3 regions of the Citrobacter sp. LST-B2 genome follow, and region 2 is predicted to be linked to each of the others. Evidence: predicted binding sites of a transcription regulator. Region 2 holds the regulator's gene; each other region holds the start of a gene.
What was found. The regulator CRP, encoded in region 2, controls carbon source genes, mostly activating them, when cyclic AMP is high. The targets are predictions, from matches to a motif close to ATGTGANNNNNNTCACAT.
Positions count from the first base shown of each region.

Region 1: a site for CRP is predicted at 1,963-1,980, ahead of bhsA (multiple stress resistance protein BhsA). Genes of this name have one in related genera too.
Region 3: a site for CRP is predicted at 4,402-4,419, ahead of ACQ0PY_RS23500 (6-phosphofructokinase). Genes of this name have one in related genera too.

Region 1 is NZ_CP192598.1:2,132,933-2,142,759, forward strand. Features, by position in the region: gene ACQ0PY_RS10190 (TonB-dependent siderophore receptor) at 1-939, opposite strand, end outside; gene comR (TetR family copper-responsive transcriptional repressor ComR) at 1,170-1,805, opposite strand; gene bhsA (multiple stress resistance protein BhsA) at 2,049-2,306, shown strand; gene ldtC (L,D-transpeptidase LdtC) at 2,403-3,368, opposite strand; gene mfd (transcription-repair coupling factor) at 3,568-7,014, opposite strand; gene ACQ0PY_RS10215 (acyltransferase family protein) at 7,124-8,197, opposite strand; gene lolC (lipoprotein-releasing ABC transporter permease subunit LolC) at 8,450-9,649, shown strand; gene lolD (lipoprotein-releasing ABC transporter ATP-binding protein LolD) at 9,642-9,827, shown strand, end outside.
Region 2 is NZ_CP192598.1:430,562-440,388, forward strand. Features, by position in the region: gene pabA (aminodeoxychorismate synthase component 2) at 1-192, shown strand, start outside; gene argD (bifunctional acetylornithine/succinyldiaminopimelate transaminase) at 278-1,495, shown strand; gene ACQ0PY_RS01980 (YccS/YhfK family putative transporter) at 1,563-3,650, opposite strand; gene crp (cAMP-activated global transcriptional regulator CRP) at 3,702-4,334, opposite strand; gene ACQ0PY_RS01990 (OsmC family protein) at 4,642-5,046, shown strand; gene ACQ0PY_RS01995 (phosphoribulokinase) at 5,146-6,015, opposite strand; gene ACQ0PY_RS02000 (YheU family protein) at 6,070-6,288, opposite strand; gene ACQ0PY_RS02005 (hydrolase) at 6,291-7,307, opposite strand; gene ACQ0PY_RS02010 (ABC transporter ATP-binding protein) at 7,313-9,214, opposite strand; gene kefG (glutathione-regulated potassium-efflux system ancillary protein KefG) at 9,351-9,827, shown strand, end outside.
Region 3 is NZ_CP192598.1:4,878,403-4,888,229, reverse strand. Features, by position in the region: gene ACQ0PY_RS23520 (putative frv operon regulatory protein) at 1-1,251, opposite strand, end outside; gene ACQ0PY_RS23515 (aminopeptidase) at 1,251-2,321, opposite strand; gene ACQ0PY_RS23510 (PTS fructose-like transporter subunit IIBC) at 2,311-3,756, opposite strand; gene ACQ0PY_RS23505 (PTS fructose transporter subunit IIA) at 3,767-4,213, opposite strand; gene ACQ0PY_RS23500 (6-phosphofructokinase) at 4,697-5,677, shown strand; gene ACQ0PY_RS23495 (PTS sugar transporter subunit IIB) at 5,689-6,003, shown strand; gene ACQ0PY_RS23490 (PTS sugar transporter subunit IIC) at 5,996-7,363, shown strand; gene ACQ0PY_RS23485 (class II fructose-bisphosphate aldolase) at 7,350-8,192, shown strand; gene ACQ0PY_RS23480 (hypothetical protein) at 8,252-8,521, shown strand; gene ACQ0PY_RS23475 (PTS sugar transporter subunit IIA) at 8,554-8,991, shown strand; gene ACQ0PY_RS23470 (P-loop nucleotide/nucleoside kinase family protein) at 8,988-9,548, shown strand; gene ACQ0PY_RS23465 (AzlD domain-containing protein) at 9,595-9,827, opposite strand, start outside.

The DNA.
Region 1 (9,827 bases), 1.7 Mb from region 2:
GCGGTAATAGATTTGGCTGACCAGATTCTGGCCGAAGAAGTCAGCGTCAGAGTATTGCAGGCTGATCAGATGGCGCTCCGTCCCCGGAATACGGTCTGAACTCAGTCCGCTGCGTGTGCTGGCGGTGCCGCTACCGGTAACGGCGGACATGTTTTCGCCCAGGTATAACCCGTAATCTTCATCGCCCTGACTCTTATAGTACTGGGTGACCAACTGTATCTGGCGGTTGTCATCGATATCGAGGGTGCCGGTCCCCATTACGTCCAGACGATCGGAGTGCTGCAGGCCGGTTTGCGTGTTGTCGAGCATCAGGGCATCACCGTTACCGTCGTACCAGCCGCCAAAGCGCTGATAGGCTACGGACAGTCGACCAGACGCGCGATCCGTTCCACCGCTGACCGCGGCGGCAACGCGCTCGTCGTGATCGTTGCTGTTGTTAAAACCCGATTTGCTGCCCAGTTCAAGGTCAACCTGGCGGTCCGGCTGGCCTTTTTTGGTCACAACGTTGATTAAGCCGCCGGTACTGCCGCCGCCATATAGCGAGGTTGCGCCTGAAATGACCTCAATGTGGGCGATGTTAAAGGGATCGATAGAATCCAGCTGACGACTGTCGGTACGTGAAGAATTCAGGCGTACGCCGTCGATCAGCACGACAATCGCACGACCACGCATGTTCATTCCGTAGTTGGTACGTCCCTGGCTGCTGACATCGATGCCCGGAATCAGTTGCGCCAGCACGTCTTTGAACTCTTTGCCGCCCTGAACCTGTTGTTCAATCTCCTGGCCTTCAATGACCCAGGTGGTCTGTGCCATCTCGGCGACGGTTTTCTGGCTACGGTTAGCGCTGACGATGAGGTTTTCTTCTTCTGTTTGCGCCGCCGCAGCGGGCAGAGTCAAGGCTAACAGGACAGGGTTGAGAACCCAAAGACGCTTATTCATTCGCATTCCTTTCTGAAAATATCTGTGCAGGTGAAGGTTTTCACCGGTCGTAGCCGGCTGTTACATTGTGAAACAGATACAAAATCAAATGCGAATATTGCTGATAATAATTGTTATTATCAATGTTTTTTTACAAAAAAGTGAACCTAACTCAGTGATAACATTAGTTATTATGCGGGAATCATGGTGTGGAAGGACCGGGAAATGACGTTTCCCGGTCAACAAAGCGATCAGGTCTTCAGCAGTTCAGGCCACAGGCGTAGGGTAGTGTGGGTGATTTGCTGCAGCTTGTCGAAACTGGCGCCTTCCCGGGCGCTGATGGACATCCCCTGCAAAATGCAGCTCAGATACTCGGCAAGATATTGCACATTGCAGTGCACCGGGATCTCGCCGCGTTCCTGCCGTTGACGAAGAAATTGCGTCAGGGTTTGTTCCTGCATGGCGTGACGTGATTTCACCGTATGCGCAATATCGCGTGACGCGGCGGCAAGCGTCGCGGAGGTATTAATCATAAAGCAGCCAGCGGGGGTGTCTTTGCTGGTGAAACAGGTTGCCACTGCGGTGAAGTAATCCTCCAGTGCCGCTTCAACGCTTTTCTCTTCGCAGAATAACTGCGCTTCATGTTTTGCCGCGAAGCGGGCGATGTATCTGTCCAGCACCGCGCGGAACAGACCCTCTTTATTGGTGAATTCCGCATACAGCGTTGGCGCTTTCGCACCCGTCGCTTCAACAAGGTCAGAAAGCGATGTTGCTTCATAACCGTGCTGCCAGAAGAGTGTCATGGCCTTATCAAGCGCGGCTTCCCTGTCGAACACTTTTGGTCGGCCACGGCTTTTTTTAACACAACCTGTCGATTCAGTTGTCATGATGCCGTTGTACCTTAATGGGCTTAGTGAGCAACCATTATAAAAATAAACCCGCACAGGCTCCAGCGCATTCGTGAGAAAAAGTTTTTCTGCTTAGTTGTATGAAAGATAAGTGCTTTTGTTTTTATATAACGATCGTTATAAAAAATGAGTTGACGTGTGACCTGGATCACATCTATCATTTATCTATCGATCGTTAAGTAAATGCTTACGACGCCCAATCATCTGCAAAAGGTCACTATTATGAAAAACGTAAAAACCCTCATCGCTGCTGCTGTTCTGAGTTCACTGTCATTCGCAAGCTTCGCGGCTGTAGAAGTTCAGTCCACGCCTGCCGGTCAGCAAAAAGTCGGCACCATCTCTGCAAATGCAGGGACTAACCTGAGTTCATTGCAGGACGAACTGGCGCAGAAAGCGGATGCCATGGGGGCGAAATCATTCCGCATTACTTCTGTGACGGGTCCAAACAACCTGCACGGTACCGCGGTAATTTATAAATAAGCATTAACCCTCATTGATGCCTGCTGCTGCAAAATAACGTGATAAAAAAAGCCCCGCTGATTGTATTTCAGCGGGGCTTTTTCATGTCCGGAATCGTTACATCGACTGCTGATCCACCTCGCGATGGCGTCGGACATCGACCGGCATCCCGGAGCGAACGTCCATCACATGCTGCATCACCGCCGCGTCCGTCTGTGCGGAATCTTTAAACGATTGCAGAGTGCTGTTCAATACGATAGGCAGAACCTGCGGGTCATCATCTATATTTTTCGACAGCGGCTGGTGGACTTCGACCAGCCGCGTCCCGTCCGGCTCAACCGAGGCTTTGATCGGGGTATTGATGATATTCACTTTGGTGCCCGGTGTAACCTGTCTGAACAGGGTCTCAATATCGCCATCACGCAGGCGGATACAGCCAGAACTGACGCGCATGCCGATACCGAAATCAGCGTTGGTGCCATGCAGCAGATAGACGCCACCATACGCCGCTAAGCGAATGGCATGGTGTCCCATCGGGTTATCCGGTCCGGCAGGCACCACCGCCGGAAGGATAATTCCTTGCGCTTTATAGCGGGCACGGATATTCGCCGTCGGCGTCCAGGTTGGGTTGGCGCGCTTGTCGGAGACGGTCGTGACCATCGTTGGAGTCAGGGTATCACCGCCCAACTGGCCAATGCCGATAGGGTAGACGGTGACCGAATTTTTCCCCGGATGGTAGTAGTAGAGACGCAGTTCAGCCAGATTGATAACAATGCCTTCACGCGGAGCATCCGGTAGCAGCGTCTGCAAGGGGATGGTCAGCACGCTGCCCGCGCGGGGAACGTAGGGATCCACGCCGGGATTCGCCTGCAACAGCGCGAGAAAACCGACGTTATATTTTTTCGCGATGGCTTCCAGCGAACCTCCGTTATTTTCAACAACGTGGTACTTATTTTCCCCAACCAGTTTGCTGCCAGGCGGAGGAAGAGGCCAGGTATTCGCCTGTGCGGGAAGCGCAAGCGTAATGCTGGCGGCGAGCGCAAAAAAGGCCAGCCAGCGGGAAAGTCGCATCTTGTTCATTATCATCACAAATCAAAGGGTTATTATGCCAGAAGAATCCAATAATAATTATGGCGGGGCGGCGTGTCTTAAAATGCAAGGGAAGTGCAAAGAGTTGTAAAGATCGCGGAACCTTGCCTGATAGCGCGGCGCTTATCAGGCCTACGGCCAGGAATCGATGTGTAGGCCGGATAAGGCGCAACCGCCATCCGGCACCACTCAATCACGCTACGGCGTTTTCTTCCAGTTGCTGCATAAACTGACGCACCCAGTCCATCCGCGTTTTCCGCTCGGTCAGATCCTGGATGAACTTCAGTCGTGTCGGCCCGTCAAGACGGAAGTGCTGCGGCTGTTTTTGCAGCAGTCCAATCAGCCAGCCTGGGTTAACATGGTTCTTCTCGGCGAATTCGATAGTGCCGCCTTTCTCATTGCCTTCCAGTTTGCGGATACCCAGCTTCTGCGCCTGTTGACGCAAGCGGGCGATATCCAGCAGGGTACGCGCCGGATCGGGCAGCAGACCGAAGCGGTCGATCAGCTCCACTTTGATCTCTTCCAGTTCATTCTCGCTCTTCGCGCTGGCGATACGCTTGTAGAACGACAGGCGGGTATTCACGTCCGGGATGTAATCGTCCGGCAGCAGCGACGGCATACGCAGTTCGACTTCAGTTTGCTGGCTGGTGAGATCTTCCAGCGATGGCTCGCGTCCGGCCTTCAGGGCATCGACGGCGTTTTCCAGCAGCTCCATATACAGCGAAAAGCCGATGGTTTCCATCGAACCGCTCTGTTCTTCCCCGAGCAGTTCACCTGCGCCGCGGATCTCCAGATCGTGAGTCGCCAGCGCAAAGCCCGCCCCCAGGTCTTCCAGCGAGGCAATCGCTTCCAGGCGTTTTTGCGCGTCGGTGGTCATCGCTTTGGGATGCGGCGTCAGCAGCCAGGCATACGCCTGATGGTGTGAACGTCCTACGCGGCCGCGCAACTGGTGTAACTGTGCCAGACCGAAGTGATCCGCACGCTCGATAATAATCGTGTTGGCGGTCGGGATATCAATCCCGGTTTCGATAATGGTGGTACAGACCAGCACGTTAAAACGCTGATGGTGGAAGTCGTTCATCACGCGTTCCAGTTCGCGTTCGCGCATCTGCCCATGACCAATGGCAATTCGCGCCTCCGGCACCAGCTCCGCCAGCCTGTCGGCGGCTTTCTGGATGTTCTCGACATCATTATAAAGATAGTAGACCTGCCCGCCGCGCAGCACTTCACGCAGAATTGCCTCACGGACCACCAGTGCATCGTACTCGCGAACAAACGTTTTCACCGCCAGACGCCGCGCTGGCGGCGTGGCGATAATCGACAGATCGCGCATGCCGCTCATGGCCATGTTCAGCGTACGCGGGATTGGCGTGGCGGTCAGCGTCAGAATGTCCACATCGGCGCGCATCGCTTTGATCCGCTCTTTATGCCGCACGCCGAAGCGGTGCTCTTCATCGACGATCAGTAGCCCCAGATCTTTCAGTTTCACATCGCTTTGCAGCAGTTTATGCGTACCGATCAGAATATCAATTTTCCCTTCGGCAACCTGTTCCAGGATCTGCGCCTGTTCTTTGGCGCTACGGAAGCGGGAAAGCATTTCGATGCGCACCGGCCAGTTGGCAAAACGGTCGCGGAAATTATCAAAGTGTTGCTGGGCGAGCAGAGTGGTTGGCACCAGCACCGCCACCTGCTTGTGGTTTTCGACCGCGAGAAACGCGGCGCGCATCGCCACTTCGGTTTTACCAAATCCAACGTCACCACACACCAGGCGGTCCATCGCCAGCGGCTGACACATGTCGCTAAGTACTGCGTTAATCGCCTGCGCCTGGTCGGGGGTGGTTTCAAAGGGGAAACCGTCGCAGAACAGTTGATACTGCTCGCGATCGTGTTTGAAGGCGAAGCCCTCTTTTGCCGCGCGCTGGGCGTAGATGTCCAACAACTCGGCTGCCACGTCGCGCACTTTCTCTGCCGCTTTTTGTCGCGCGCGTGACCAGGCGTCGCCGCCGAGTTTATGCAGCGGTGCGTTCTCTTCTGCGCCTCCGGCGTAACGGCTGATCAGATGCAAAGAGGAGACCGGGACGTACAGTTTGGCGTCATTAGCGTAGGTGAGCATCAGATATTCACCTTTGATCCCGCCCGCTTCCAGCGTGGTCATCCCGGCATAGCGTCCAACGCCGTGCTCCAGATGCACCACGGGTTGACCCGGATGCAACTCTGCCAGGTTGCGGATCAGCGTATCCGGGTTAATCGTGCGGCGTGAATCCTGACGACGGCGCGCCACGCGCTCGCCCAGCAGGTCGCTTTCACAAATGAGTGCCAGATGGCGCGTCGTATCGATAAACCCGTGCTCGGCGGCGCCAATCATCAGGTAGCGTCCAGCCTCCGTCGCTTCATCCAGACGCATAATGCGCTTCGGCGCGACTTTGATTCTGGCGAGCAGTTCACCCAGAGATTCACGGCGGCCTTCACTCTCAACCGAGAAAATCACCGGCCCGTTGAAGGTCTCGAGGAATTTGCGCAGCGCATCCAGTGGTGATTTTTGCTGCGCCTGAACCGCGAGATCCGGCAGCGACTGGAAGCCTAAGTTGGTATTAGCCGCCTTGGCGGGAAGGTGGTCGGTTTTGAGCTGCACGCGCGGCCAGCGTTTGAGTTCAGAAAAGAGCTCATCGACACGCAACCAGAGGGACTCCGGTGGCAGCAGCGGACGCATCGGATCCACGCCACGGTTTTCGAAACGCGCCAGCGTATCGGCCTGGAAACGCTCGGCGCTGTTTTCTAAATCGCCAGTATTGACCACCAGCGTATTGGCCGGGAAATAGCTAAACAGCGGCGGCAGCGGCTCGCTGAAAAACAGCGGCTGCCAGTATTCGATCCCCGCCGGCAAAGTGCCTTTGCTGACCTGTTGATAAATATGCTCTGCGTCGCGCTTCACCTCGAAGGTATCGCGCCACTGGCTGCGAAACAGTTCGATCGCCGTTTTGTCGGTTGGGAACTCGTGGGCGGGCAGCAGATTGATGGCGTCGACTTCTTCCAGCGTGCGCTGGGTGTCCGCGTCAAACAGGCGCAGACTGTCAATTTCATCGTCGAAGAAATCCAGACGATAGGGCTGTTCGCTGCCCATAGGATACAAATCCAGCAGCGCGCCGCGGGTAGCGTATTCGCCATGTTCCATGACCTGATCAACGTGCCGGTAACCAGCGCTGTCGAGCTGTAAACGCAGGGCATCGCGCGATAAACGCTGGCCTTTTTTCATCACCAGCGCATGACCGTGCAGATAGCTGTGCGGGCAGACGCGCTGCATCAGGGTATTGACCGGGACGATCAGCACGCCGCGCTGCATCGACGGCAACTGATACAGCGTGGAGAGACGTGAGGAGATAATTTCCTGATGCGGGGAGAAACTGTCGTAGGGCAGGGTTTCCCAGTCCGCGAGGCTCATGACCATCTGATCGGTAAACTGACGGATTTCATCATGCAGGCGCAGCGCGTTTTGCATATCGGGCGCCACGAGCACGACGGGACCATCATGACGTTCGGCAATTTCCGCCACCAGTGTGGCGCAGGCAGCCCCGGTCAGTTCACCTAACAGGCGCTGATCGCCCGCTTTCACGGGCAGCGTGTAACGTTGTTGTTCAGGCATTCGGTTGTCAGAATCTCTTTTAGGTAGTCGTCTGATAAGCAATGCCCTTTATTATCCGTGATCGCTCCTCATTAGCAAATTGAATCGCCCTCACCGGAGGGCGAAAAGTTTAGCGGGAATAGCTAACGGTTTGCGGGCGAGAAGGGGGAGAGAAGAGGATATCGCCGAACAGGTCCTGCGACACTTTACGCATGGCAAGACCCAACAGCGTGCACACCAACAGACTGGCAAACGGATAGATCAACAACAGGGCCAGTTCCAGTTCGGGGGACCAGACGGCGGCATTGATTTGCGGGATCAGCAGCAGGCTGAACGCCTCGACCAGAATGCGATGCGTGGTATAAATCGCGATAGTATTCGAACCGATCACATTAAGCAGACTGGATTCACGCATACCGAAGCGCTGCTCATACTGATAAAACAGCTTCATGATCTGCACAATAGAGACCAACGACAGCAGCAATGAGACGTTAAACAGCCATGCGGCGATAGCCAGCACGAAGGCAGCTGCGCAGGGCAGCGCATATCGGCGCAACGGCACTTCTTTAATCCCTGCCATCAGCGGGACGCCAAACCAGGCACCGAGGCTGTAATACGGCAGGTTGCGGATCACACTGTTCATTCCCCACCACGGGGTGGCAGAAAAGTTGACCGTCACGCTCAGTACAACAAACAGGGCGAACAGCGGCACGGCCCAGCGGCTGAACACTTTACAGACTATGAAATAGACAATGAGCGCATACAGATACCACAGGCTGGTGCTGGCAGTCAGCATGCCGTGAAGGAACTGGCTAACGGAACTGGCGTAAGCGGCGTTGGACGCATGAAGCAGATCGCGTGACGGCGCCAGCCAGTTGTTCAGGGCGTTGAGCGCCAGCCACTGGACCACACCCCACAGCGCCAGCACCCAGAAAATACTCCAGATTCGCTTATTAACGCTTTCTTTCCAGCTCACGCTGTCGATGTAGCGGCGAATCAAAAAGCCCGAGATAAAGAAAAATACCGGCATGCGAAACGGGGCGAGATAGAGATTAAAGTAAACCCAGCATTTCGACAGCAGCTGTGAAAGGGGCAACTGGAAGTGGGTCAGATGCGGGTAAAAGGTGATGACTGAGTGATAGATGACGACCAGACAGATACATAACCCTTTGATTTGATTAATCCATAGTTCTTTCTTTTTCATCAGGACAGCACGCTCGCGTTATTCAACATAGCCTGTGATCCTGCGGGGTGACTCTGGTGCTGTAATGCGTAACATTCTGTTTTTTGATTTTTTTAAGAAAAGGATCAGGGTCAGTGAGGACGGTATCCTGCGCCTGTCGCGCGGTGGATCCCTTTCAACTGTGTACTGACGAACACTTACGGTTCAGGCGTTTACCCATGCGGCTTTCGCTTATATACTCGTGACTTTGCTAACAGCAACCAGACGGATTTCATGTACCAACCTGTCGCTCTATTCATCGGCCTGCGTTACATGCGCGGGCGTGCAGCAGATCGCTTCGGTCGCTTTGTCTCCTGGCTTTCAACCATCGGCATTACCCTTGGGGTGATGGCGCTGGTCACGGTTTTGTCAGTGATGAACGGTTTTGAACGTGAACTGCAAAATAACATCCTGGGGTTGATGCCCCAGGCCATCCTTTCTGCGGAACAAGGCTCTCTGAATCCACAGCAACTGCCGGAAAGCGCTGTAAAACTGAACGGTGTCAATCGTATTGCGCCGCTGACAACCGGCGATGTCGTGCTGCAAAGCGCGCGCAGCGTGGCGGTCGGGGTTATGTTGGGTATCGACCCGGCACAAAAAGATCCGCTTACGCCGTATCTGGTCAATGTGAAGCAAACCGATCTGCAGCCAGGTAAGTATAATGTCATCCTCGGTGAGCAGCTCGCAGGCCAGTTGGGGGTTAATCGTGGCGATCAGATCCGCGTGATGGTGCCGTCTGCCAGTCAGTTCACGCCGATGGGCCGTCTGCCAAGCCAGCGTCTGTTTACCGTGATCGGCACCTTTGCAGCGAACAGTGAAGTCGATGGTTACCAGATGTTGACCAATATTCAGGACGCCTCGCGCATCATGCGCTACCCGGCCGGGAATATCACCGGTTGGCGTTTGTGGCTGAATGAGCCGCTGAAGGTGGATTCGCTCAGTCAGCAGACGTTGCCGGAAGGGACGAAATGGCAGGACTGGCGCGAGCGTAAAGGCGAACTGTTCCAGGCCGTGCGGATGGAAAAGAACATGATGGGGCTGCTGTTGAGCCTGATCGTAGCGGTTGCCGCGTTCAATATTATTACCTCGTTGGGTCTGATGGTGATGGAGAAGCAGGGAGAAGTGGCTATTTTGCAAACGCAGGGGCTGACGCCGCGACAGATCATGATGGTCTTTATGGTACAGGGGGCCAGCGCCGGGATTATTGGCGCGCTGCTGGGTGCCGCGCTGGGTGCGCTGTTGGCCAGTCAGCTCAATACCCTGATGCCGGTGATCGGTATCCTGCTGGACGGTGCGGCGCTGCCGGTGGCGATCGAGCCGCTGCAGGTCATCATCATTGCGCTGGTGGCAATGGCCATCGCGTTGCTTTCCACGCTTTATCCTTCCTGGCGCGCTGCCGCTACTCAACCCGCTGAGGCTTTACGTTATGAATAAGATCCTGTTGCAATGCGACAAATTGTGCAAACGCTATCAGGAAGGTTCCGTGCAAACCGACGTGTTGCACGATGTCAGCTTCAGCGTGGGCGAAGGCGAAATGATGGCGATTGTCGGCAGCTCCGGCTCCGGCAAAAGTACGTTGTTGCACCTGCTGGGCGGGCTGGATACCCCGACC
Region 2 (9,827 bases):
ACCCGCTATCACTCGCTCATCATCGACCCCACCACACTGCCAGACTGCTTTGAGGTGACCGCCTGGAGCGAAACACAGGAAATTATGGGGATTCGCCATACGATGTGGGATCTGGAAGGGGTGCAGTTCCACCCGGAGAGTATTCTCAGCGAGCAGGGACATCAATTGCTGGAAAATTTCCTCAATCGGTGATTTGTGATTGCTATCCTGTGATTTTTTATGCATATTTTGTGATTATATTTTCACATTCATTTTTGCATAACTGGATGGGCATGAGATGGCAACTGAACAAACGGCAGTAACCCGGGCAACTTTCGATGAAGTCATTCTGCCGATTTATGCACCGGCGGAATTTATTCCGGTAAAAGGCAAAGGCAGCCGGATCTGGGATCAGCAGGGCAAAGACTATGTTGATTTCGCGGGCGGAATTGCGGTGACCGCGCTGGGGCATTGCCATCCTGTACTGGTCGATGCGTTAAAAGCGCAGGGCGAAACGCTCTGGCATACCAGTAACGTCTTCACCAACGAACCCGCGCTGCGTCTGGGACGGAAAATAATCGATGCCACCTTTGCCGAGCGCGTGCTGTTTATGAACTCGGGAACAGAAGCCAACGAAACGGCGTTCAAGTTGGCGCGTCATTACGCCTGCGTGCGCCATAGCCCGTTCAAAACCAAAATCATTGCCTTTCATAACGCGTTCCACGGTCGCTCGTTGTTTACCGTCACGGTGGGCGGTCAGCCGAAGTATTCCGATGGCTTTGGGCCGAAACCGGCGGATATCATCCATGTACCGTTTAACGATCTCCATGCGGTGAAAGCGGTGATGGATGACCATACCTGCGCGGTGGTGGTTGAGCCGGTACAGGGAGAAGGTGGCGTTCTGGCCGCGACGCCGGAGTTCCTGCAAGGGCTGCGCGAGCTCTGCGACGAGCACCAGGCATTGCTGGTGTTTGATGAAGTACAAAGCGGAATGGGGCGTACCGGCGATCTGTTTGCCTATATGCACTATGGCGTGACGCCGGATATCCTCACCAGCGCGAAAGCGCTGGGCGGCGGCTTCCCGGTGAGCGCGGTATTGACGACGCAGGAAATCGCCTCGGCGTTTCATGTCGGCTCTCATGGTTCGACCTACGGCGGTAACCCGCTGGCCTGCGCGGTGGCGGAAGCCGCGTTCGACATCATCAACACGCCAGAGGTTCTGGGAGGCGTGAGTGCAAAACGCCAGAGATTCGTTCAACATCTGCAGCAGATTGATGAGCAGTACCACGTGTTCAGCGATATTCGCGGTATGGGGCTGTTGATTGGGGCCGAGCTGAAATCACAATACAAAGGGCGTGCGCGTGATTTCCTCTATGCGGCAGCCGACGCGGGTGTGATGGTGTTGAATGCCGGTCCTGATGTGATGCGCTTTGCCCCATCGCTGGTGGTGGAAGAGGCGGATATCGACGAAGGGATGCAGCGTTTTGCACAGGCTGTGGCGAAGGTTATCGGTTAACGGTGTGCCTGACGGCGCGGCGTTTATCAGGCCTGGTGCTGATAACGCGCGTATCCGGCAATCCGTGTTAACCCCGCATATCCCGTAACCGGCGGCTGAGCCAGATCCCATGGTGCGGCCGCTGACGCCATGCGACAGACGAGATAGTATGCATCGTGTTCAGGTGCCCCAGCACGCGTTGCAGATGCTGTTCCAGCGTGCTTAAGGGGCCGTGGGTGAGCGCTTCGGGCGCTTCCAGAATATTCACATCCCCCGAACTGCCCGGCCCGTCGTATTCCAGCCGCTGCTGACAGCGTTGGATGGCAATTTCGCACGATTGCAGATATCGCTGCGCCAGTTCCGGCGTCAGCATCGTATGCTCACGCGCCAGCGTGGTCATGGCATTGATATGTTCGACGATAAACTGACTGTGCGTCACCCACAGCTTCATGTCCGCCAGATAGTGCGTGTTAAAGCCTGGCTCCTGCATCGCCTGATTCAGTGAGTTAAACAGCGTGTTGTGCGCCTGATTGACGCGCATACGCTGATAAGCCAGCGGTGTGGCCTGCGGATCGTCACTCAGAATCAGACGAATAGCTTCCTGATCGGCCTCCAGCGCATCATGGGCGTTTTTACGCAACAGTCCGCTCTGCCATTGTGGCCATAACCAAACGGTGCCGCCAAACGCAATCAGGCAGCCTATCACCGTGTCGACAAATCGCGGAATGATGAACTGTTCGCCGTCCAGCGTCAGGAGTTGCAGGGTGTACACCGCCGTGACGGTAAATCCCACGGTCGCCCAGCCGTAGTTTTTGCGGATGGTCAGATAGCTGACCAGGGTGATCACCAGCATCAGCGCCAGCGTATATCCTTCAGGAATATGAAAGTGCAGTGTTACGCCTGCGATAATCAGCCCCACCAGCGTTCCCGCCGAACGGTGCAGAATACGCACGCGGGTGGCGCCGTAACCGTTTTGTGTCACAAACAGCACCGTCATCAGGATCCAGTAAGGCTTCGGCAGATGCAGCGCGGTTCCCATCAGACTGGCGATACTGAGCATGACGCTGATCCGCCCGGCGCTGCGGAGCGCCGGAGATTTCAGCGAGAGGTAGTTTTTCAACGCCGGCAGCAGCGGTAGCCGACGCTGCTTATCGGCCATCAGATCGCGGGCGTACAATGGTCGCTGGGTGCGCAGTACGCGGGCGATACGGCTGAAGTGCCAGTAACAGAACTGCCCGACGGGGTTATCCGGATGCTGATGAGCAATTTTTTCCAGCGCGCCAATCTGCTTTTGCATGGTGAACCGCGTCGGCAGCCGGTGATACAGAATGTCATCCGCCAGTACGCGCAGGCGAGCGGCGACCGTTTGCGCCGTCCAGCGTATCACCTGCTCCGCGTGACTGCGCTCGACCAGCTTTTGCACCTCTTCCGGTTGATGCAAACTGACGGAGATATGTTCCTGCAGATCCAGCGCTTCCTGAAAGGCGCGCAGCATCCGCTTATAGTCATTATTGTGATGCGCCGACAGCATGTGCATCTGCTGATAGCACTGGGTGATGAGGTCGACGGCCTTCTGCTGGCGCACCAGAAGCGGCGGCAGGGCTTTTTCCGGGTCGGTATGCTGGGTCAGCATGCTGTATTTCGCTTCGCAGTAATCCGCCAGTTCCCGGTACAGCAGGCTCAGCGACTCGCGCAGCGGCTGTTCGCGCCAGAGCCAGAACCAGAACCAGTTAAACAAGCCATACCACAGCGTGCCCAGCGCGTAGATCAGCAGCGGTTCCCAGACCGGCATATTTCCTGCCAGGCTCAGTGTGAAAATCGCCGCGATCAGCGAGGCCGGAAGCAAACGCGCGTGAAGGGAGCTCAATTCAGCGGTGACGCCGAGCGTGAGCGTCAGGCCGGTCAGGATCAGGGGTAACGGCACCGCTTGCGCCAGCAGTAGCTGCATGATCAGGCTACAGCCGGCAAACAGCGACGCACCGATAATCAGACGTTTGAAAAAGCGTTTGTGCGGAGTATCAAGCCCGGCAATGTTGCAGCAGGCGGGAACGAGAGAGAAGAGCAGGCCCAGATGTAACTGCCCGATGATCAGTCCGACGGCCACGGGCAAACAGAGCACCAGCGTTTGACGTAGTGCATAATTGATTTCTGGGTGATAAATCAGTCTGCGCCACATTGGCAAAACAAAAATGACGCGCTAGCGGGTAGCGCGTCATTTCCGATGAGATTAACGAGTGCCGTAAACGACGATCGTTTTACCGTGAGCGGAGATCAGGTTCTGATCTTCCAGCATCTTCAGAATACGACCAACGGTTTCGCGAGAGCAGCCAACGATCTGGCCAATCTCCTGGCGAGTGATTTTGATCTGCATGCCGTCCGGGTGAGTCATCGCATCAGGTTGTTTCGCCAGATTCAGCAGAGTCTGGGCGATACGACCGGTCACGTCGAGGAAGGCCAGGTTACCGACTTTCTCTGAAGTGACTTGCAGACGGCGAGCCATTTGGGAAGAGAGGCGCATCAGAATATCCGGGTTCACCTGGATCAACTGACGGAATTTCTTGTAAGAAATTTCAGCCACTTCACACGCTGTTTTCGCCCGAACCCATGCGCTACGTTCCTGGCCTTCTTCAAACAGGCCCAGTTCGCCAATAAAATCACCCTGATTCAGATAAGAAAGGATCATTTCTTTGCCTTCCTCATCCTTAATCAACACTGCCACTGAGCCCTTAACGATGTAGTACAACGTTTCTGCTTTTTCACCCTGGTGAATCAGCGTGCTCTTGGACGGGTACTTATGAATGTGGCAATGAGACAAGAACCATTCAAGTGTCGGGTCTGTTTGCGGTTTGCCAAGCACCATGCGCGATTATCCTCTGTTATAAGCTGTCTCCAGAGCCAAAAAATGCCGCTGTCTCTGGGGTTGCAAAAATGTGCTTCCCGCGTCCTGGGAAGAGGCTGTCAAAAACTCACTGCAGCCTTTAATGTGAAGTCCTCTGCATACATGCAGTACATCAATGTATTACTGTAGCATCCTGACTGTTTTAGCATAGCTTTAGCCGTGTGTCTCCTGGTGTCTCGCTTCAGCATGACGGAGGTCGCCTTCCGTTGCGAGAAATGTTATGTACGCGTAATCTGTCAGGAAAATTGACGCACTGGAGTTAAAAAATATGCAAGCGCGTGTTAAATGGGTTGAGGGGTTAACCTTCCTTGGTGAGTCGGCTTCCGGACACCAGATTTTGATGGACGGTAACTCTGGTGATAAAGCGCCGAGCCCGATGGAAATGGTGTTGATGGCAGCGGGCGGTTGCAGCGCCATTGACGTGGTTTCTATCCTGCAAAAAGGCCGTCAGGATGTGACGAACTGCGAAGTGAAACTGACGTCAGAACGTCGCGAAGAGGCGCCACGCCTGTTCACCCACATCAATCTGCACTTTATTGTCACCGGTAACGATCTGAAAGATGCCGCCGTTTCGCGTGCGGTCGACCTGTCAGCGGAGAAGTACTGCTCTGTGGCGCTGATGCTGGGAAAAGCGGTCAACATTACCCATTCATATGAAGTGATTGCGGCGTAATTTTTCCTGTCGCCGGATGGCGGCTAGCGCCTGGTCCGGCCTACAGATCCCTGATTTGTAGGCTCGATAAGCGTAGCGCCATCGCGCACTTCCCATCGTTTATTCGATCTTCTTGCCTTCCATCAGTCGCTGCACCAGCGGCAACATGATGAGTTCCATTGCCAGCCCCATTTTGCCGCCGGGTACCACCAATGTATTGATGTGGGAAATGAATGACCCCTGCAGCATCGCCAGCAACCAGGGGAAATCGATTCCTTCCAGATTACGGAAATGAATCACGACAAAGCTCTCATCCAGTGACGGAATGCCTTTGGCCGCGAATGGGTTCGAGGTGTCGACGGTGGGAACGCGCTGGAAGTTAATGTGGGTGCGGGAGAACTGCGGCGTGATGTAGTTGATATAGTCGTCCATCGAACGCACCACCGAATCCATCACCGCCTCACGAGAATGGCCTCGTTCGCTGGTGTCGCGGATAAGCTTCTGGATCCACTCCAGGTTAACGATGGGGACCACGCCGACCAGGAGATCAACATGTCTTGCGACCTCATGCTGGGGCGTGACGACGCCGCCGTGCAGGCCTTCATAGAACAATACGTCAGTGGGTTCCGGCAGGGGTTGCCACGGGGTAAACGTCCCCGGTACCTGATTCCATGGCACGGCTTCATCATAGGTATGCAGATATTTACGCGACTGGCCTTTGCCCGTCTGACCGTACTCGATAAACGTCTGCTCCAGTAGACCGAAGTCATTGGCGTCGGGGCCAAAATAGCTGATGTGGCGTCCGGCGTCGCGTGCTTTGCGGATCGCCATATCCATTTCCGGACGGGTATAGCGGTGAAAACTGTCGCCTTCCACCTCGGCTGCGCGCAGGTTGAGCTGCGCAAAAATTTTACGGAACGCGAGGCTGGTGGTGGTGGTCCCCGCGCCGCTGGATCCTGTTACCGCAATCACCGGATGTTTGGCAGACATGTTAACTCCATCAATAAATTGATTTTTTATTATAGTCGGCCGATAGCGTGCGGGTTATTCGCGAAATTGCTTGCGCGGCATGATATTGACGGTTTCGTGCAACTCAGACCACACCAGCACCGCTTCGCCACACTGTAACTGGCGTTTGACGTCGGCGACTTTTTGTTCAAGGGTACGTTCATGTTCACCATAATCGGTACCTTCGCGCAACACAAAGCTTTCGATCAGATTGTCCAGCGTCTCGGGGGAAAGGTCCTGCCAGGGGATTTGCATGATTAGACCTCCAGATACGGTGTCAGCCAGTCAGGGATGCGCGATTCCAGCCACATTTCTGGCCGACGTAGCGTCCCGCCAATAAATCCAACGTGCCCGCCATGTTCGGTTAACTGATATTCCACCTGCGGCGGTAAATCTTCTGCTTTGGGGATCACATGATGATCCATAAACGGGTCGTCTTTCGCGTGAATGATCAGCGTCGGAATGGCGATGTCGCTGAGCAAGGGCATGGCACTGCACTGACGATAGTAGTCGATAGCATCGGCGAAGCCGTGAATTTTGGCAGTGATCAGATCGTCAAACTCACGGATCCGGCGCAGGGACTTCAACTGCGCCAGGCTCACCGGCAGCGAGCCTGGATAAGCCGCCAGCTTGCGCGATGCGTTAGCTTTCAGCAGGTTGAGCAGATAGCGCTGATAAATACGGGAAAAGCCTTTATCCATATGATAGCTGCATGCTTCCAGTACAAAGGGAGCCGAGACAATGACCGCCGCATCAAGCGGGATGTTTTTCCCTTCTTTAGCCAGCAGGCATGCCAACATATTTCCGCCGAGCGAATAGCCTACGGCGGCCGTCGGCGCGTGGCCAAATTCCCGCTGCAACCAGCCTAAGAACCAGGTTCCGTCTTCGGTTTCACCGGAGTGATAAATACGGTTCAGGCGATTCGGTTCGCCGCTGCAACCGCGAAAGTGCATCACCACGCCAAGCCAGCCACGATTCTTTGCCGCTTCAATCAGGCCATGTGCGTACGGACTGTTCAGGCTGCCTTCCAGACCATGAAAGACCACCAGGCGCGGCTTGTGCTTCGCCTGATGCGGATCTTCACTCCATGCCAGATCGACAAAGTCGCCGTCGGGCAATTCCAGACGCTGCCAGTGGGCGTCGAAATTCACCTTTCGGCGGATCAAACGCGGCAACATGGTCTGTAGATGGCAGTTACTGATACCGCGCATCGGGCGAAATTCGTCACTGCTGCCATTTGGCATCTCTGGGTCGTGAAGGATTACGTGTGTCATCACCGTTACTCGCTCAGCATCTGCTCAAGCTGTTCCTGGGCGTCCAGCCAGGCCAGTTCGCACGCTTCCAGCCCGGCTTTGGCGCTGGCCTGCTGTTGCAGACATTCCGTCAGCTCGGCTTTGCGGCTCTGGTCGTAAAGTTCGCTGTCACCCAGCTTCTCTTCTGCCTGCGCCAGCTGTGCGTTCAGCTTCTCCATCTCTTTTTCCAGACGGGCGATCTCTTTACGCAGCGGCTGGGTTTGCGTCCGCAGTTCAGCTTCCCGACGCTTCTGATCTTTACGCGCTTGCGCGCTGTTGATGTTCTCTTTTGGCGTCTCGTCGGACTGGCCTTCCTGCTTCTGCACATCGCTCAGCCACTGCTGATAATCTTCCAGATCGCCATCGAACGGCTCGACCTTGCGGTCATGCACCAGATACAGATCGTCGGTTGTGGAGCGCAGCAAATGGCGGTCGTGCGATACGACCACCAGCGCGCCTTCAAATTCAATCAGCGCTTCGGTTAATGCCTGGCGCATGTCGAGATCAAGGTGGTTAGTCGGTTCATCGAGCAGCAACAGGTTCGGACGCTGCCAGACGATCAGCGCCAGCACCAGTCGCGCTTTTTCACCGCCGGAGAAACGACGCGTCTCTTCGCTGACTTTATCGCCCTGAAAGCCGAAGCCACCCAGGTAATCGCGTAGTTTCTGTTCCAGTTCTTGTGGCGCCAGTCGCACCAGATGCTGCAACGGCGACTCATCCGCGCGCAAATACTCAAGTTGATGCTGGGCGAAATACCCGAGCTTAATGCCTTTTGCCAGGCCAATTTCACCGCTCACCGGCGCGAGTTCGCCCGCCAACAGTTTAATGAGCGTGGATTTACCCGCACCGTTACGTCCCAGCAAACCAATACGCGATCCTGGCACCAGGTTCAGTTTGATTGAATCCAGAATGATGCGTTCGCCGTAACCGGCGCTCACTTTCTCCATCTTCAAGAGCGGATTCGGCAGGCTTTCCGGCGCGCGGAAGCTGAAATGGAACGGGTTATCGACATGCGCCGGGGCAATCAGCTCCATGCGTTCCAGCATCTTAATACGGCTCTGTGCCTGTTTTGCTTTCGTGGCTTTGGCGCGGAAGCGATCGATATAGCTTTGCAGATGCGCCACGCGCTCCTGCTGGCTTTCATGCATCGCCTGTTGCTGGGCCAGACGCGTGGCACGCTGAATTTCAAACGCGCTGTAGTTGCCGGTGTACTCGAACATCGTTTGCTGTTCGATATGAATGATTTTATCCACAACCGGATCGAGGAAATCACGGTCGTGAGAGATCAGAATCAGAGTGCCCTGATAGCTCTTTAGCCATTTTTCCAGCCAGATAACCGCATCCAGATCGAGGTGGTTGGTTGGTTCATCGAGCAGGAGGAGATCGGAGCGACAAATCAGCGCCTGAGCCAGGTTGAGACGCATACGCCAGCCGCCGGAAAAGTCGCTGACTGGACGTTCCAGTTGTTCATTAGAGAAACCGAGACCATGCAACAGGCTGGCTGCACGGGAGCGTACGGTCCAGGCGTCGATGGCATCCAGCTTGCCGTGGACGGTGGCAATGGCGTGTCCGTCGTTACGTTCGTTAGCGTCATGCAACTGGGCTTCCAGTTGACGATATTCGCGGTCACCGTCAATAACATATTCCAGCGCGGGCTGGGGCAGAGCTGGTGTTTCCTGATTCACCCACGCCAGCTGCCAGCTACCGGGAAAGCTAAAACCGCCGGCATCTGCGCTGATTTCATTTTTCAGCAATGCCAGCAGGGTAGATTTCCCGCAGCCGTTCTTACCCACCAGGCCCACTTTCTGGCCCGGATTGATGGTGGCAGTGGCATTGTCCAGTAAGACGCGCACGCCGCGACGAATTTGTAACGAGGAGAAAACAATCATAAGGCGCCGTATGTTCAGACTATGTTAATTTATCATTATGATAATGTAAGGTGTGGGCCATTTTCCGCACCGGGCCGCAATGGTAGCCCAAAACGACGACGATACACAAAAACAGAAATAAACCGGGAGGGGGATGATGTCTCAGCCAGCAAAGGTCTTGCTGCTGTATGCCCATCCGGAATCTCAGGACTCGGTGGCTAACCGGGTACTGCTTAAGCCGGCCACGCAGCTCAGCAACGTTACGGTGCACGATCTCTACGCGCACTATCCTGATTTTTTTATCGATATCCCGCATGAGCAGGCGCTACTGCGTGAGCATGACGTGATCGTGTTTCAGCATCCGCTGTACACCTATAGCTGTCCGGCGTTGCTGAAAGAGTGGCTGGACCGCGTATTGAGCCGTGGCTTTGCCAGCGGCCCCGGGGGAAATCAGTTAGCGGGAAAGTACTGGCGGAGCGTGATAACAACCGGGGAACCGGAGAGCGCCTATCGCTATGACGCGCTGAATCGCTATCCGATGAGCGATGTACTACGGCCATTCGAACTGACGGCAGGGATGTGCCGGATGCACTGGTTGAGTCCCATTATTATCTACTGGGCCAGACGACAAAGC
Region 3 (9,827 bases), 650 kb from region 2:
AATAGTCAGGACATTTTTTAATGAGTCATCCAATAAATAGTGGCTGTTATTGACGATCAACAGGGGATCAACTTCTTGTCTTATCGCGTACACATCACTGGGAGTGCGTGCAATGATCACCCGACAATTCAATACATCACGTTCAATAGCCTGCTGATTTATGGTGGCAATCGCATTTTGATCGGATAATAAAATGATGGGTTGACGCTCATTTTGGTGCCGCTCCAGCGCACAGGCGAAATAGAGCCCGATCAGATCACTGTCAAACAGCGGAATTTCTAACTGTTCCCGCAGTAGCGCAATGAAGCGCAGGCTCATGTCAAATGCAGCGGGCCAGGCCGCTTTCAGGTTATTCATGCTGCTCTGGCGATGTTCCGGTACCCAAACGGGGGCCGAAACGCATCTCAGCAGGTGACCCGTGATATTTTCAACCAGTTGCGTATCGATAAGGTTCAAAGTGGCGACGCCAGGTACGCGTTGTAGTAAAGCAATCACGGTATCGGCAGACAGGGTCATGGCCTGTTGTTGCTGTTTATCCAGCAGTCCGTGCAGCGTTTTGAACGCGTTCTCGCCAAGATAGATCCCGCCCTGTTCTACGGCATTTTTTAACACTGTATGCCGACATTCAGGCCATGTGCCCGAGAGTTGATTACGCAGTGCATAGACCGCCAGCACCAGACTGGCGAGGTATTCACCCGACGTCAGTGGGAACTCAGCAAGAAGATGTTCACATGCGCTGGTAAGTCGTTCGACAGTGTCTCGCGTCACGCCGGGGAGAGGAATTAACAGCGGGTCTTTTTTGAGCAGATTCGCCAGCAGGACAATCCGTTTTTCTTCTGGTTCATCAACGAAATGGCCCACACCGGGGCGGCTGGAAAGACAAAATGCACGCTCATAGCGTTGCTTCAGTCGCGACAGACGGTCTGCGACCCAGGTTTCCGGCAAATTAAGCGAAGAAGCCAGTTGTACGCGGGGGGTAAAGGTATTGAGCAGCAGAAGTGCCAGCAAACGATCGTCGTTATCATGGCGTTGTAAAAGCTGAAAAAAGCTGCGCCGGTCGATAATGTCCAGTTGGTAACCCGCACTGCCACCAGGCTGAATGCGCGCTTTCCCGCTGAGGGTAAAATTGATGTAATCAATATCGCGCAGGATTGTTCTACCTGAAACGCCAGTTTGCCGCGCCAGCTCGCTGAGTGAGTTAGGCCGTTGTTCAAGAAGGTCGACAAGCGTTAACTGGCGTTCACTGAGCATCAGATCACCCGGCGAAAGTCGGTGAAAGTTTTGATCTGCTCTGCCGTCAATGAAGTCAGCAGCTCACGGACTAACGTAAACAATGCATCATAATCTTTTGCAGAAATCATGCCGCTATTGGCATGCAGATAGCGGGTGGGCAAACAGAGTGCTGCGACGGGGCGCCCGCCACCCATCACATTGTAGCGTCCACCGTCTGTTGCTCCGGTTTTCATGGTACAGAACTGTAAAGGGGCGCCACTGTTTTCTGCACTCGTCCTTAATGCAGCGACCAGCTGTTGATTTGGGAAATAACGTTTATCAAACAGCATGAGCCCTGGACCTTCACCCAGTTTCAATGGGTATTTGGTGTTGTCGATTCCAGGGACATCACCAGCAACAGCAGTATCCAGGACGATAACCACGTCGGGCCTGATGTGTTCTGCTGAGGTTTGCGCGCCGCGCAGCCCCACCTCTTCCTCCACACTGCCCACGCCATAGAGGGTGATATTCGGATTATCGACGGACTGCAAAAGTTCTGCCATCAGGGCGCAGCCGACACGATTATCCAGTGCTTTGCCGACGATTTTGTCGTCGCCCCAGCAGGCAAAGTTCGCCTCTGGGCTAATGAAGTCACCGATCGCAATACCGCGCCTTTCTACCTCTTCGCGGCTGCTTGCGCCAATATCAATGAACATTTCGTCAAATGTCAGTGGTTGCTGTTTCTGTTTTTCGGTGAGGGCATGCGGTGCAACGGAACCGATAACACCAGGGATTTTAAATCTCTTGCGTGTACAAATAGTGACCCGGTGGTTCAGCATCGACTGACTCCACCAACTCCCAATTGTCGTAAAACGCAGAAAACCGCTATCGTCGATATGTGTGACCATAAAGCCGACTTCATCCATATGACCGACGACTGCCACCTTTGGCCCACAATGACCTTTACGAGCAACAAAACTGCCGAGGCCGTCAAACGTCATTTCATCCACGCAGGATTCCAGCTCATTGATGAGAATTGCACGCACTTCTTGTTCATCGCCACTGACCGCGCTGGCTTCGCATAATTGCTGAAGTAACTTAATGTTCATGTTCATGTTCCTGTTGCGCGGTCTTGCGTCTCAGCCACAGCCCTTTCAGGATGATAATCAACGCAATGTTCAGTGCGAGGCCAATAGCCAGCACCAGGTAAAAGGAGCCTACCGGCGACATCAGGCCAATCAGCGGATCAAAAATACCTAATCCCGGCGCGAGGCGTTTGATTCCGAAAGCGATCACCAGCATTCCGGTAATACCACCGGAGAGTGTATTGGCGGTAATCATTGGCAGCGGTGCGGCCAGGGCATAAGGAATTGCGGGTTCGGTGGCGACAGTGGCGCCGACCACAATCGCGCTGCTCGCGGCGGCCTTCTCCTGTGAGGTAAACAGTTTGGGTGTCAGATACGTGGCAATGCCTACCGCGACGGGAGGCATTAGCGCCACTACGCCGACGATGGCGTACCAGTCATAGATATGTTTTTCCAGCAGTGAGAAGCAGAAAAACCATGCGGTTTTGTTGATGGGCCCACCCATATCAAATGCCAGCATCGCGCCAACGAGGAAGGCGGCGCCCATTTTCATGGACGGGGGGATCGTGTTCAGGAAGTGCAGCAGGCCGCTCATCAGATCCGACATCACCGGACCAATAACGTAATACGTCAGCACGCCAAACACCAGCAAAGTGGCGAATGGGATTAGCATCGAGCCAAGCAACGGCTGGAGCGCTTTGCCGAGACGGACTTTGCGAAACCACAGCACGAAATAGCCGATTGCCAAACCCAGTACCACCGCGCCGAGAAAACCAGCACCAGACTGGGTGCCGAGCAATCCTTTGTCGTTAGCCAGATAGCAGACCAGAAACGCCGGGGCAAATGCGGGTTTGTCGGCAATCGACCACGCGATATACGCCCCCATAATGGGGATCATAAAGGTGAAGCCCAGATAGCCGATGGATTCGATAATCCAGGTAAATGACGGCGCACCCTTCGACATATCGGTATACGGCAAGCCGAACTGCACCAGCATATTCGCGATGGCGACCAGGATACCGCCACCGATCACAAACGGGAGCGCAGCGGAAACCCCCGCCATCAGGTGGCTCATTACACTGCCTTGCTGGACATCCTGTTTACCGAGTTTAACGCTACTATCTGCGGTAAACATCTGCGAATGAGAAGGCAACTGTGTGAAAATCTGGTCGATATTTTTTAGCGCCTGGGAAATGGCGATCTCATAGACTTTTTTCCCGGCAAATCGCGCCCGATCGTCACCACTTAAGCCACGCCCGGTGGCTAAAATCACGTAATCGGCGGCGGCAATGTCATCCTGCGTCAGGCGGTTTTCTACACCACTTGCCCCCTGGGTTTCGATTTTAATCGTATGACCGAGCGAGCGTGCTTTTTGCTCAAGCGCTTCGGCCACCATATAAGTGTGGGCGATGCCGGCAGGACAGTTGGTGATTGCTACTAAACGTAAGGATGACTCCATAGCCGCTTCCTTATGAAGTTAAGGTCTGATTGAGCAAAGTCAGTACCCGAGTGGCGTCACCTTGCTTCAGTTGATTGATGAAATCCTGATGGATAAGTTTGCGACACAGGGTGCCGATGATTTTGACCTGATCGTCTTCGCCGGTTTGCGGTATGCCGAGGCAGATCCAACAGTTAACGGCTTCGCCATCGCTGGACTGCCAGTCCACTCCGTGAGTTTTACGGGCAAACAGTACAAAGGGGTGTTCTACGCAGGCGCTTTTGCCATGGGGCACAGCGATACCTGATCCGAATCCGGTAGAATGCAGTTTTTCCCGCATCAGCAGCGTTTGTAAAAACAACTGGCGATCGGTGATCGCGCCATTCCTAAACGCCATTTCCGCGAGTTGTTTCAGAATGGAATAAGTGCTGTTGCCCTGAATATTCAGGTCAATACAACGTACCGTAAGCACTGACATAGAGAGACTCCGTTAAAACCTCTTTTCTACGATTTTAACGATGCTTTCGTATTGAGATGAGCGGCAATATGTCTGAGCGGAGTGACATAATGTGGGCTAAGCATCAACAGGCTTTGTGCACAAGGCCACATTTTGCAACGCGACGCAGAAAGAAATAATGCGCTGATAAACCTCCCGGACGCAAAAAAATGCGATATTTCTCACATTTCTCTCTTTTTATAAACTCGATATAACGTACAGAATAGGGGTGCGTAAAAAGGATGAGGGGGGCTTCAATTAACTAAATGATAATTAACGGAATTAAAAAATCACGCTTTGATAAATTTCACTTTTATATGTGATTGGTATCACAAAAATTGACCATGCAATCAGTCTGTCAATATTACTCGCCTCTGAATTTATCAGCATAATGTGATCTTCATTGCAAATAGCGGACTTGAAGTCAGGGAAAAATGTTTCCACGGGTGCTTCGGAGGAAACGCAATGAAAATTGGTATTGTCATTAGTGGGGGCGATGTGTCTGGAATAAATAATTTCATATTCCAGATTGCCCGACTCGCGGATGCAAAAATTACCTTATTTAATGGTGGTATTCCCGGCTTGCTGGAGAAAAATCATCATGACGTGGCATGGCGCGATTTGGTCGATTTTTCTATCGCGGCAATACCTCTCATTACCTCGGGAAGAACGACCCGTAAGTTGCAGCGTAGCGAATATGAAACGATCGCCAGAAAACTCAAGTCGCTGCACATTGATGTGTTAATTATGGCGGGCGGTGACGGCAGTTTACAGTTTCTCAATACCCTGAGCGAATTTGATATTAATTGTTTTGGCGTGGGGATGACTATCGATAATGATGTTTATGGCAGTCATTATACGATTGGTTTTTCGACCGCCTGTGAACAGATTATTAAGGAGGTTTCTCGTTTACGAAATACGGGCAGAGCGCTACCTGGTCGTGTGTTTATGGTGGAATTATTGGGGGGGTATTGTGGTGAATTAACGCTGCAATCCGCAATTAAATGCAATGCGGATATCGCCCTGATTCCGGAATGCCAGATGTCGCTTGATGCCTTAGCGGAACGGGTAAGTCAAAAACTGACCGTCCAGAATAGCGTGATTATTCTGTGTTCAGAAGGCTACACCAGAGAATATTCTCCCGGTTTTCAGGGGGCGATTGACACCATGATAAAACAGCTCGAACCACGTATTGGCGAGCGCATTCGTAAAACGATTGTTGGTTACGGTTTACGTAATGGCGATCCGACCTGTGAAGAAATTTATCAGGGCACCATCATGGCGAGCGAAGTGGTTCGATGCATCCAGTCAGGGATGAAAAATAAAGCGATTATTATAAATCAAAGCAATAAACCTATTCCGATTGATCTCGTAAGTATGAAAAAACGTCTGGTCGATACAGAAGGACATCATTACAAACTTGCCAAACAACTCAATATTATTTGAGGAGACCTTACATGCTGAAAATTCTTTGCGTATGTGGCTGCGGCCTCGGTTCAAGTTTTGCTATTGAAATGACGGCGAAAGCGGTTTTAAAGAAACTGGAAATTCCTGCGCATATCGAACATACCACGGTATCTGAAGCAGGGGCGTTTAAATCTGACATGATCCTGACGCAAAAAACCTTTGCTGACATCTTAACGGCTGATGCCAGTGAAGAAGAAATTAAACGGGTCGTGGTTCTGAATAAGCTCACGGACAAAGACGAAATTGAAGCCAAAATCGTCGCGTTTTTAAAAGAGCGGAATCTGAAGGTAGCTCATTATGAATAGCTTCGTTGAATTCATCGTTAAAGATTTGCTCGGTCAGGCGTCGATATTAATCGCCTTTATCGCGATGCTCGGACTGATCCTACAAAAGAAATCACCGGGAAAAACCGCAGAGGGGACGTTTAAAACGCTGCTCGGTTTTTTAATCATGATGGCCGGGATCAATATTATTGTCGCCACACTGACCTTCCTGAACGATATTTTTACTCAGGGATTTGGTATGAAGGGCTACATTACCGATGTGGCTGCCATCGCCGGGTTAGCTAACCGTGAGTTGGGCTCAGAAGTGGCGTTAACCCTGATGGTGATTTTTGCCGTCAATATCATCATCGCGCGTCTGACACCGCTGAAATACATCTTCCTGACCGGACAAGCGTTGTTGTGGATGGCGACCATTGGCGCGGTCATTGGCTATAAATCGGGGCTCACCGGACTGCCGTTGATTCTGACCGGCGGGGTTTTTGGCGGCGTGATGGCGGTGCTGATGCCTGCGCTGGCGCAACCGGTGGTCAGGCGCATCACCGGCTCGGATGATGTAGCGCTGGGGCACTTTTGTACTATTGGCTATCTCGTGCAGGCGGCGGTGGCTAAAGTGGTGGGCAAAGGATCTCGCTCCACGGAAGACCTTGAATTACCCGATAATTTCAAGTTCTTACAGGATACCTATCTCGCCATGGCGGTAGTGATGGTGCCGATGTACCTCATTCCGGCGCTGGCGGCGGGTCCGGAATATATCGCCCAGTTCTCCGGCGGCGTGAACTATCTGATGTATGCCTTCATGCAGTCCATTCAGTTTGTGGCCGGTGTCTTCGTGCTCTACAGCGGCGTGCGCTTACTGCTCAACGAACTGGTTCCGGCATTTCGCGGTATCGCTATGCGTATCGTTCCGGATGCAAAGCCCGCGCTGGATTGCCCGGTTCTGTTCCCTTATGCCCCCAACGCGGTGATTGTTGGGTTCCTGGCGACCACTGTCGGTTCCATCATCGGTATGCTGGTGTTCCCGATGTTTGGTCTGGCGATGATCCTGCCGGGTCTGCTAACTAACTTTTTCGCCGGGGGGACCGCGGGCGTCTTTGGCAACGCGCTGGGCGGCCGTCGTGGCGCGATGATCGGCGGCGTAGTTCACGGGCTGTTCATCACCTTCCTGCCTGCGATTCTGGTGCCGATGCTGGAAACCTACGGTTTCACCGGCGTCACGTTCAGCGATTCTGACGTCATCAGTTCCGGCCTCGTTTTAGGCCACGCCTTCCAGAATAACTGGCTGTTTGTCGCGTTGTTCATTGTTTTTGTTGCCGCACTGGCATGGTTCGTAAACGGTAAATCCGCTAAGCCAAAAGGGGAAAATGTTCATGAGTCTGTATAATTTCAACGAGATCCTAAAAATCGGCCAGGAAAGAAATTTCAAAGCGATTGGATCCTTTAACCTGCACTGTATTGAAATGCTGCCTGCGTTTTTTAAAGCGGCGCAAAAAACGAATAGCCCGTTAATGATTCAGATTTCAACCGGGACGGCAGAATATCTGGGTTATCGCCTGCTGGTTGATGCGGTGCGTTCGCTGGCAGAGAGCGAGAATGTCCCGACCTGTCTGCATCTGGATCACTGCTCTGATATCAGCGCCATTGAGACGGCGATGAATGCCGGATTTTCCTCGGTCATGTATGACGGCTCGCACCTGGAACTGGAAGAGAATATCGGTAATACCCGCATCGTGGTGGAGATGGCCAGACCGCGCAATATTACGGTGGAAGGCGAGCTTGGGGCTATTGGTGGCTCAGAGGATGGTAAAGCAGTGGCGGCAGAGGATATCTGCTTTACGACGGTAGAAGATGCCAAACGCTTCGTTGAGGAAACGCGAGTCGACATGCTGGCGGTGTCGGTGGGGACGGTACACGGCCTGTATACCGGCAAGGCACAGATTCAACATCAGCGGCTGCAAGAGATCAGCGCCGCGACCGGTGTTCCACTGGTATTACACGGGGGAACGGGGGTGAGTGATGACGATATGCGCCTGGCCGTCACTGAAGGCATTAATAAAGTGAATGTCGGCACGGAAATGAACGTACAGTGGGTCGACCAGTGTAAAAATACCTTTGAGAAAGGCAAAGTGAATGACAGCGTACGTAAGTTTTTAATTCCGGCAAATAATGCCGTCACCCAGGTATTAATGGAAAAGATCGCGTTATTTAAATAACTCCGTTATTAATAAATGATGTTTTGTTGCCCTGTTGTCCATCAGGGCGGGGGATCGCTATGTTTGAATCTTTGAAATCGTTATGGAAAAAAGAAACACGCCCGCCGGAAGATTATGATGAACAGTCCCGTGTTCTGGCAGGAGAAATCGCCAGGCTGGAAGGTGAACTGCAGGGCAACCCGGGTAATGGTGAAATACAGAAAGCATTAATGCTGATCTATAACCGGGCGCTGTCGGTCTATGCCAAAAGCCAGACGCACCGGCAGGATATTGATTCGCTTTTTGTGCGTATAGATGAGTTGCGTAATGTTATTCGCCGGAATATTTAGCGTCGGGTTTATTAAGCGCTTAGGGAGTCGTCATGACGATAAAAGAATTACTGATCGAGGCCGATGCCATTCAGGTTGGCGTCGCGGAAAACGACTGGCAGAAGGTGATTCAACTGGCGGCCAGACCGTTGGTCGCAAAAGGGTATATTTCAGCGGAATACGGTCAGGCAGTTATCGACAACACCCTCAGTCATGGGGCGTATTATGTATTTGATGAAGGGGTTGCGATCCCCCATGCCCGTCCAGAATGTGGGGTGAAGCGCAACTGTTTTAGCATGGTGCTGTTGGATAAGCCCATTCAGTTTGCCGACAGTGAAGCCGCCGACATTGTCATTATGTTTGGTGCACAGGACAGTAATGCGCATATTGAAGAGGGCATCCGCGCCATTGTCGCCTTACTCGATAACGATGAACGCATGGCGAAGTTGCGGGCGGCACGTTCCCAGGAAGAGGTGGTCGCGTTGCTATGAAACGACACCTCTCGCCGGACTGTAAAACAGTGATTCTGATTAACGGGATCCCCGCTTCAGGTAAAAGTACCATTACTCATCAGCTCTCCGGGACCTTCAGTCTGCCATTGCTGACGATTGATGGGATCAAAGAGCCGTTTATGGCGCGCTTTACGGATATCGACCGACCTTTCAACCGGCAGTTGGGCTGTGCGGCCTATGAGGTGATCTGGTCTATTATCGGCCACGCTCCGGCGAACGTTGTCTGGCTGGTTGATGCCTGGTTTGGCTTTCAGCCTCGCGAGAGGTTGCAACAACTCTTGCAGCAGGCGGGCGTTGAGAAGGTGTTGGAAGTGTGGAATCAGATCACGCCTGAGCTGGCCGTGACGCGCTATGCCACCCGCTTACAGGATCGCAAACCGGGTCATCCCGGTGAGGAGTATCTACCCGAACTGGCGCAACTGGCAGAATGCGCCGAACCGATGCGGCTCGGGCCGGTGTTTACGGTAGATCAACAGCAAACGCTGGATATTGAATCCGTTATCGCCTGGATAGACGAACAAATAGACAAAACCTGAACGGTAGAGTGTCGTTACCCCTTCAAGGGCGCCCGCGGGCGCTTTTTTAGTGTATCCCTACCATTCGCAGCAGCGCGGTCACCACGGCGGCGGCGACGATCACCACAATCAATGGCATCTTACGCCAGGCGAGAAAGACCGCGAACGCCACGCCGAGAACGCGTGCCATGCCAGCAAAATGCTCGCCTTCATAAAAGGTGGTGGCCAGGGCGACGGAAAACAGCAGTACCGTGGCGGCATCGGATAACAGTGCCTGAGCGCGTTCAGAGAGCGCCAGGC